Regions from separate parts of the Kurthia sp. Dielmo genome, predicted to be linked through region 3. Evidence: riboswitches for the same ligand, from Rfam matches in the RefSeq annotation. Region 3 holds a riboswitch; each other region holds the start of a gene.

Region 1 (3,304 bases), on a different contig from region 3:
ACAGGTCGTGCAGGAAAAAGCGGTGAAGTGCTAACATTATTAGTAGGTCCTTCTGAAAAACAATATAAACAAATCACCCGTTCATTAGATGAAAAACCGACTGAAAAGATTTGGGATAAAGGCGGTCTCGTAAAAGGGAAAGGTTTTTATTCAGCTGGTCCTGCGAAAAAAGGCAGAAACTCTGACAATTCTAAAAAGAAAGACTATAATAAGCAGTATGATAACCGTTCAGAACGTAAATATGACGATAAACCGTACAAAAAACGTTATGACGGTGACACTACTCGTAAGGACGAAGGCAAACGCCCATTCAAAAAGTATGATGAAAATTCATATAAAAAAAATGATGAAGGTAAACGCTCATATAAAAAGAACGGCGAAGAAAATCGCTCATTCAAAAAGTATGATAACGAAGGTACTCGTAGCGGCTCATACAAAAAGAATGATGGCAGCAAACGTCCATATAAAAAACGCTAAGGGGTCGATTAATGATGACATTCGAAGAAAAATTAGCTCAATTTGCTGAGCTTGCTGTAAAAGTAGGGACAAACATTCAGCAAGGTCAAACGCTTTTAATTAACACAACCGTGGATACAATCGAGTTTACTCGTTTAGTTGTGAAAGAAGCATATAAAGCTGGCGCAGCACGCGTAACCGTGAACTACTCAGATGATGTAGTCGCACGACAATTATTTGAAAATGCATCAGTAGAAGAGTTTGAAAAATTCCCTCGTTGGATTACAGAGCAACGTGATGAGTTGATTGAACGTGGTGGCGCACTTCTTTGGATTGATGCAGCAGATCCAGACTTAATGGCTGGCATCCCTGTTGAAAAAATTTCAGCAAACCAAAAAGCGTCAGGTAAAGCATTAGAAAACTATCGTGATGCTGTAATGAATGATAAAATCGCATGGTCAATCATTGCGATTCCGTCGAAAAAATGGGCAGCGAAAGTATTCCCTGAATTACCTGAAGAAGAACAAGTTCCTGCAATGTGGGAAGCAATCTTCAAAACGGTACGTATCGGTGAAGGTAGCGCCGTTGAAAACTGGCAAGCTCACTTGAAAAACTTACATGTGCGCGGTGATTTAATGAATGAAAAGCATTTTGCTAAATTACATTACACAGCGCCAGGTACGGATTTAATTGTTGGCTTACCAGACAAACACATTTGGGCAACTGGCTCTAGTAAAACACCACAAGGCACTGAATTCGTGGCAAATATGCCAACAGAGGAAGTCTTTACATTGCCATCTAAATACGATGTAAACGGCTATGTGTCATCAACAAAACCACTTGTCTATCAAGGGAATATTATCGACAACTTCAAATTAACTTTTGAAAATGGCGTGATTGTGAAAGCAGAGGCACAGCAAGGTGAGGAATTATTAAATGAGTTGATTAAAGCGGATGAAGGCTCTAAATACATTGGTGAAATCGCACTTGTACCACATGAATCACCAATTTCAGCATCTGGCTTACTTTATTACAACACATTATTTGATGAAAATGCATCCAATCATATCGCAATTGGTGCAGCATATCCAACTTGTTATGAGGGCGGTAGCGAGCTATCTGAAGAGGAAATGGATAAAGCAGGCATCAATGTTTCAATTACACATGAAGACTTTATGGTCGGTAGTGCGGAAATGGACATCGATGGCATCCATGCAGACGGGACAGTAGAAGCTGTATTCCGTAAAGGTGCTTGGGCATTTTAATAAAAAGAAAATAGACTTTGACATACATCTAAAAATAACCGCTCCTATGAGCATAAGAAAAACCGGAACCGCGCTATGGCGCAGTTCCGGTTTTTCGTTGTGAACGCTAAAAAAGAAACATGACGTGTTTTATCCCAGTCTCTTTTTAAATGTCCTTAACGGCGATTTGTAGATTGTGACGCTTTTTTATTATTTAATACTTTTTTCACGATTGGATAAACGACAGGTGCTAATTTAACAGCTGTGCTAATTACTTTTTTTAAGTTCATTATGCATAACCTCACTTTTTAGTAGTTAGTATAGTATTACCGTTGTTGAATTTCTTTAAACGTACAGTGCTTTAATTGCTTGTACAATATTGTGAATAAACGGTTCATCTTATTTACGGAAGCGCGTGTGAAAAGTTTCAAAAAGGTTGAAAGCTTGAGCATTTTTCCGTACAATAGGATTGTTCAATAAACGAGATGTAACAACCACAAGGGGAGCTATTAAAATAGCTGAGAGTGAAGTGCGACTTCTAACCCTTAGAACCTGTAAGTTAATGCTTGCGAAGGAATGTGGATAGACAGCTGACGCTATGCGATGTCAGGGATCTTTCCCTGGCATCGCTTTTTTCATATCTATCTAATCCCACTGGTTTGATTTGTACATCAACATTGGAGGTTGAAGGGATTGAACAGTAAAAATTTATTAATGATGGTCGAAATCGCCATTTTTGCGGCCATCGGTCTTATTTTAGATAAGCTGACATTTAGCTTATGGCCACAGGGCGGCTCGATTAGTCTTGTGATGGTGCCAATCGTCATTATGGCGTTTCGCTGGGGCACAGTGGCAGGGCTTGTGACGGGCTTATTAATCGGTACGATGAATGCGATGTTTGGCGGCTTTATTTTAACACCGCTACAAGGCTTTATTGATTACTTCTTTGCGTTTACTGTAGTAGGACTTGCAGGGCTTTTACGTCCACTTGTTATACGTGCACAAACAGCGAGTGAGAAAGCTTTGTACATTACAATTGGGACGATTATCGGCGGTTTAATTCGCTATGTAGCTCATGCAATAGCTGGCTATGTATTCTTCTCTGAATATGCGGGTGACCAAAATCCACTAATTTATACGATTGTCTATAATGGTTCGTACATGGTGCCAGCCATTATTTTAACAGCAGCGATTGTTAGTCTACTCATGACAAAGGCACCGAAACTATTGGAGCCTAAAAAACGATAAAGAAACGAAGGAACTGAATTAATTCAGTTCCTTTTTCGTCATGAAAAAAGTGTGATATAGTAGAAGAAGATTCAATATAAAGGAGATCTTGAACGATGATTGTGAAAACGCAAGAAGAATTTGATGCGTTAATGAAAGCAGGCCGTGCAATGGCTGAAATTCGTGACGCCCTTAAAAATGCGACAAAACCTGGTGTGACAACAAAAGAATTAGATGAATTAGCTGGTAAATTATTCGAAGAAAAAGGTGCTGTATCAGGCCCTAAAGCAGAATATGACTTCCCAGGTTATACATGTATTAGTGTAAATGAATGTGTTGCCCATGGTATTCCGGACAACCGTAAACTACAAGAAGGC
Region 2 (3,304 bases), on a different contig from region 3:
TGCCAAAGGGCAGGATACGAAGGTCACGGTTACGAGTAAGGATGAGCTTGGCATTCTCGGTGAGTCCATTAATGATTTAAGTGTGGAGTTAAATAACTACCGAAAAAACCGAAGTGAACTACTGGCGAATATTTCACATGAGCTACGGACGCCCGTATCGTACTTACAAGGCTATGCACAACTTATTGAAAATGGACAGTATCGCTCTGAGGAAGAGTTAAAAAAATATGCGCATATTATTGATCAGGAATCTGTGCGTTTATCTAAATTAATTCAAGATGTTTTTGACCTATCAAAAATGGAAGAAGGCATGATGACATTTTATAAACAAGCAGTTGATATTGAAGAATTACTAGAAGATGCCGCAGACAAAGTTCGTTTAAAGGCACATCAAAAAAATCTAGCCTTAGAGGTTGCGATTCAAGGGCCGCTTCAAGACATAGAAACAGACGGTATGCGCTTTGAGCAAATCATTATTAATTTACTGCAAAACGCGGTTAACTATACGCCGCAGGGAACGATTACACTGCGTGCATTTGAGCAAAAATCTACACTAATTATTGAAATAACTGATACAGGTGTTGGTATTCCAGCAGAGGATATTCCCTTTATTTTTGACCGCTTCCACCGGGTTGAAAAATCACGTGTTCGCGATAAGGGTGGCACAGGCCTTGGCCTAGCGATTGTTAAAGCGTTAACGGAAGCATTAGATGGCGCTATTACAGTCGAAAGTAAGGAAAATATCGGTACTACCTTTAGATTGTCATTTCCCATTCATACTTTTTCCACAAATAGCTAGTATGATAATAATATAAACTCATGTGACTCCACCCCCGGATGCCATGGATAGAAAAACACGCACCTACGTCAGGAATAGGTGCGTGTTTTTTTGTTTAAAATAAATATTTTCTTTTTAAGTTTTTTATCAGAAAGAACAGCTAAAGAAAGTGATAAAAGCTTTTTATTGAAATATAAAATTATACAAACGACTTTTCTAGCACTTAAATCGTTTGAAGGGGTGTAGGGAGAACGTTGTCAATTATTCATTATCGTGCTATACTGCTTTTTAATCACATACAAAAAGATGCTAGGAGTGCTGATGTTGTCAGCCGAGAAATTCACGTAATGAATTAATCCTTGAACCTGATCTAGTTTGTACTAGCGTAGGAAAGCGTTGATTGATTCATATGATCACGTCCCATGCCGGTAATCTAGGCATGGGACGTTTTTTAATTTTTGACCACTAGGGGTGCTATAAAAAGCTGAGATGAGACCCTTATGACTTGTATTAGGTAATGCTGACGCAAGGAAGTGGGTTCTATTTAGCGATGCATGTAGAGCCACTTCCTGCGGGAGATGGCTTTTTTTGTTGTGATAAAGGAGGAGCAAAGAATGGTTGTTAGGATGGAGCATGTGCATTTTTCGTATGGTCAGAAAGTAATTTTAAATGGCTTAAACCTGCACGTAGAAGCGGGTGAATTTGTTAGTATCGTTGGGGCAAGTGGTTGCGGTAAGAGCACCGTATTTCGTTTGTTGCTAGGACTTGAAAATCCACAGCAAGGGAGGATAAAAAAACATGGAAAAATAGGTTATATGCCACAGCACCATCAGCTTATGCCCTGGCGAACAGCACTTGATAATGCGATTTTACCGTTAGAATGTCAAGGCGTGAAAAAGGCGAAAGCACGTAAGCAAGCGCAGCAGCTTTTTATACGCTTTGGATTAGCTGGCTATGAAGATAAGAAGCCATACGAATTATCAGGTGGTATGCAACAACGCGTAAGCTTGATACGAGCTCTTTTAACAGGAGCCGACGTATTATTATTAGATGAACCATTCAGCGCACTGGATGCTCTTACCCGTAATGATTTACAGAAATGGTTAAAGGACATTGTCCACTTAGAACAGAAAACGGTTATTTTTATTACACATGATATTGAGGAGGCATTATTTTTATCAGATCGTATTTTTGTAGCGACAAAAAAACCACTTACCGCATTTGAATGTATGGACTCGACAGTATCAAAAGCGTATATCTATGAAAAAATTGGTGGTGCGATGCGATGAAAAAAATAGTACCGCCTTTCTTGTTAATGGCGCTACTGCTCATTAGTTGGGAAGTAATTGCACGTGTTCTTGCATCGCCGTATATTTTGCCGTCCCCACTTCAAATTCTTAAGAAAATATGGTTACTTCGTGAACCACTGTTAACGATTCATTTGCCGGCGACATTAACGATCATTGGAATCGGGTTGCTGATTTCCCTTGTATTAGGTGTGGTCCTTGCATTAGTAATGGATGCCAGTACGTGGTTCGAGCGGGCTTTTTATCCACTTCTTGTCATCTCACAAACGATTCCAACGACTGCCCTTGCCCCCATTTTTGTGCTGTGGTTTGGTTATAGTATTTGGAGTAAAGTACTTGTGACGGTCTTAATTGCTTTTTTTCCCATTACAATGAATACTTTTGAGGGTTTACGCAGTGTGAAAAAAGGACAGTTTGAGCTTCTACAAACATTTGGAGCAAGTCGTTGGCAACAGTTTTGGAAATTAAAGGTCCCGGCTGCCTTACCATCATTCTTTACAGGTCTTAAAATTGCGGTGCCTTTAACTGTAATCGGAGCGGCAATCGGTGAGTGGCTTGGAGCGCAAGCAGGTCTTGGCTATTTTAGTAAACGTATGATGACACAAATGGATGGTGCAGGTGTATTCGCCCCTATTGTTGTGTTATCGCTAATGGCGGTTATTTTTGCGGCCATTCTTGCGGGTGTGGAGAAAAAATATATGGGTTGGAGGAAAGAATAATGAAAAAAATGTTGCTAGTATATGTATGCTGCATTTGTATGACAGTATTAAGTGCATGTGGAAGCAGTGATAAAAAAACAACGGCTGATGGACTACAAGAGGTAACACTCGTACTGGATTGGTATCCTAATGCAGTTCATAGCTTTATTTATGCTGCGGAGGAAAAAGGCTATTTTAAGGAAGAGGGAATTCATTTAAATATTCAATATCCTCAAAACGTGACGGATCCACTTACCTTGACTGCTGCTGGTAAAGCAACGGTAGGAATTTATTATCAGCAAGATATCGTGCGAGCGCGTGCAAATGAAGGAATTCCGGTAAAGTCAATTGGCCCCATTGTACGCGAGCCGTTAAACCATATTATTGTTCTTGATAAAGAAAAACGATTCAATCACCTAAAGATTTAGAAGGAAAAACAATTGGCTATGCGGGAAGTGACTTAAGTGAAGCGTATGTACAATCGATGGTAAAAGCCGATGGTGGGGACCCAAAGAAAGTGA
Region 3 (3,304 bases):
ATTGATTGATCTCCTCTTCAATTATTTGGAACTTCAACGTAAACCTCCTAACTACAAGAATTATTGATATAATTTACCACCAGATTCCTTAAACTCTTCAGCTTTTTCCTTCATTCCTTTTTCTATTGCTTCTTTTGTATCAAGCTTGTTTTCTTTCGCGTAATTACGAATATCTTGAGAGATCCTCATGCTACAAAATTTCGGTCCACACATTGAGCAGAAATGTGCTGTTTTTGCACCTTCTGCAGGTAACGTCTCATCATGATATTCTAAAGCGCGTTCAGGATCCAATGATAAATTAAACTGATCTCTCCAACGGAATTCGAAACGAGCTTTTGATAAGGCATCATCTCTTTTGTGTGCGCCTGGATGCCCTTTGGCTAAATCAGCAGCATGTGCAGCTATTTTATAAGTTATAACACCTTCACGAACATCATCTCGGTTTGGTAAACCTAAATGTTCTTTTGGTGTAACATAACATAGCATAGCCGTACCATACCAACCAATCATGGCTGCACCAATCGCAGATGTAATATGATCATACCCAGGAGCTATGTCAGTTGTAAGTGGCCCTAGAGTATAGAAAGGCGCTTCCTTACAAACCTCAAGTTGTTTGTCCATGTTTTCTTTAATAAGGTGCATAGGTACGTGACCTGGACCTTCAACCATTACCTGTACATCATGCTCCCAAGCAATTTTTGTTAGTTCTCCAAGAGTTTCTAATTCTGCAAATTGTGCTTCATCATTAGCATCAGCAATTGAACCAGGACGTAGACCATCTCCTAAAGAGAATGAAACATCATAAGTTTTCATAATCTCACAGATTTCTTCAAAATGAGTATATAAAAAGCTTTCTTTGTGGTGGTGAAGACACCATTGTGCCATAATAGATCCACCCCGGGATACAATACCTGTTAAACGTTTTGCTGTTAACGGAACATATCGCAAAAGAACACCAGCATGAATGGTGAAGTAATCCACGCCTTGCTCGGCTTGCTCAATCAAAGTATCACGGTAAACCTCCCATGTGAGTTCTTCGGCAACACCATTTACTTTTTCAAGTGCTTGGTAGATAGGAACGGTTCCTACAGGAACAGCAGAATTGCGAATTATCCATTCCCTTGTTGTATGAATGTTTTTACCTGTTGATAGGTCCATAATATTATCAGCACCCCAACGTGTGGCCCATGTCATTTTTTCGACCTCTTCTTCGATGGAGGATGAAACAGCAGAATTCCCAATATTTGCGTTGATTTTAACATGGAAATTACGTCCTATGATCATAGGCTCTGCCTCTGGATGATTGATATTAGAAGGGATAATTGCTCGACCTCTTGCAACTTCTTCACGCACAAATTCAGGTTTCATATTTTCCCTTAATGCGATAAATTCCATCTCAGGAGTGATGATGCCCTTCCTTGCATAATGAAGCTGTGTGACATTTCCACCTTTTTTTGCACGTAAGGGTTTACGCTTTAAACCCGGGAACATATTATGATTAGCACGAGGGTCATTCTCATCCTTATATCCATTGTCTTCAGCCTTAACTTCTCTTCCTTCATGTTCCTCAACATCTCCTCGTTCATGAATCCATGTGCTTCGAAGAGGAGGAAGACCTTTTGTAATATCAACTGAATAATTAGTATCCGTATAAGGTCCGCTTGTATCATAGACACGAACTGGTGGATTTTCTTCTTCACCAAAGGCGCCCGTTGTAGGACTTAGTTCAATTTCACGCATTGGTACCTTGATATCGGGTCTTGAGCCTTCAACATAAACTTTTTTACTACCTGAAAAACTAGACATGATGGAAATGCTTTTTTCGTTTAATGAAGTTGTTGACATAGAGTAAATCTCTCCCCTTTTTAAAATTAAAGGACGAGATCTAGAACAATAAAAGAGGAATTAAAGAAATGAATTAAATAAAAAAGCCGAATCCAAAAAGGATGGACCGGCTTTGTATGTAGAAGTTTATTCAATACATGATTACATGATTATTTTTTCTAACTTCCCCACGCTAGTATGATCTAGATCAGGTCCAAAGGGTCAAGAAACTTTAACGTGTTTCTCTCTCAGCCCAACTTATTGGACTCCCCTAGTTATTTCTATTCAATTTGGTTTTAGTATACATGAGTTTTAAGTAAAATAAAAGGAGCAATAAAAAAATATAAAAAACCATTTAATTAAAAGACGGACAGCAACAGGTTTTATTGTTAATATATGAATAAACAATAACATTTTAATTTTTAACGAGAGAGGGAAAATATGTTTACTAAGGAAGAAAAAGAAGCAATATATAAAGTTATTTATCATAGAAGAGACATCCGAAGTTTTTTGTCAACTCCTATCCCAGAAAATACAATACATAAAATACTAAATGCTGCTCATCATGCACCCTCAGTAGGGTTTATGCAACCATGGAATTTTATTTTAGTTTCTTCAAATGAAATTAAAGAAAAGTTAGCATGGGCAGCGGATAAGGAAAGAAGAGCATTGGCTATTCATTATGAAGGAGAAAAAGAAACGAAATTCCTTAGTTTAAAAGTTGAAGGTCTAAAAGAATCTCCTTTAACTATATGTGTAACTTGTGATCCAACAAGAGGAGGTTCGCATATTAGGACGAAATTCAATTCCTGAAACGGATGCTTTATCAACTGCTTGTGCCATTCAAAATATGTGGTTAGTAGCTAGTGCTGAAGGGCTTGCAATGGGCTGGGTAAGTTTTTATAAAAAGAATGATATTAGAGACATTTTAGAAATACCACCACATATTGAGCCTATTGCTCTTATTTCTATTGGTTACACGGATGATTATCCAGAAAAACCCATTCTAGAATTAGCTGATTGGGAAAAAAGGCGTTCTTTAGACAACCTTATTTTCCAAAATAAATGGGGGGAAAATTAAAAAATCTTATTAAAGTGCTCTTTAGTTTAACAAACGAAATAAAAAAACGATTCCGCACAACGTTTAGGAACCGTTTTTTTATGTTGTAATTTGCTTATCGTTGTAAATCCGCATTTTCCTGACGCTACCCCTATTACTAGTTTTAGTTTTATTTCTCTTTACATAACAAAATTACCATATTATAGTTAATAAGGTTTAAAATCACTTATAGAGAGTAGGTTTTTATGATGAAAAAGTGGACAAGTGCACTAATTGCATCTAGTTTAGTATTTTCGACAATCGGAGCAACAACAGTAGCGAATGATGCAAACGCAAAAGAAAGTACTAAAGTTGAAACAGCTGCAGCGGCTAAAAAAACGTTGCTATGGGGATTAAAAGGTGGAGAAACACGAGCACAAA

Evidence for each region. A riboswitch is a leader RNA that binds a small molecule or an ion and turns the genes downstream of it on or off. The one in region 3 is predicted to bind thiamine pyrophosphate.
Region 1: linked by a shared signal. The riboswitch ahead of thiT (energy-coupled thiamine transporter ThiT) and the one ahead of thiC (phosphomethylpyrimidine synthase ThiC) in region 3 are both predicted to bind thiamine pyrophosphate.
Region 2: linked by a shared signal. The riboswitch ahead of KTHG_RS10520 (ABC transporter ATP-binding protein) and the one ahead of thiC (phosphomethylpyrimidine synthase ThiC) in region 3 are both predicted to bind thiamine pyrophosphate.

What each region holds. Positions count from the first base shown of each region.
Region 1 is NZ_HE578965.1:42,144-45,447, forward strand. Features, by position in the region: partial or broken gene KTHG_RS19450 (DEAD/DEAH box helicase) at 1-138, shown strand, start outside; gene KTHG_RS19455 (aminopeptidase) at 492-1,721, shown strand; gene KTHG_RS21990 (hypothetical protein) at 1,877-1,990, opposite strand; TPP riboswitch at 2,190-2,294, shown strand; gene thiT (energy-coupled thiamine transporter ThiT) at 2,394-2,948, shown strand; gene map (type I methionyl aminopeptidase) at 3,044-3,304, shown strand, end outside.
Region 2 is NZ_HE578958.1:377,423-380,726, forward strand. Features, by position in the region: gene KTHG_RS10515 (sensor histidine kinase) at 1-799, shown strand, start outside; TPP riboswitch at 1,080-1,187, shown strand; TPP riboswitch at 1,236-1,327, shown strand; gene KTHG_RS10520 (ABC transporter ATP-binding protein) at 1,393-2,067, shown strand; gene KTHG_RS10525 (ABC transporter permease) at 2,064-2,804, shown strand; partial or broken gene KTHG_RS10530 (ABC transporter substrate-binding protein) at 2,804-3,304, shown strand, end outside.
Region 3 is NZ_HE578959.1:174,114-177,417, reverse strand. Features, by position in the region: gene thiC (phosphomethylpyrimidine synthase ThiC) at 61-1,845, opposite strand; TPP riboswitch at 1,993-2,107, opposite strand; partial or broken gene bluB (5,6-dimethylbenzimidazole synthase) at 2,266-2,905, shown strand; gene KTHG_RS12065 (hypothetical protein) at 3,130-3,304, shown strand, end outside.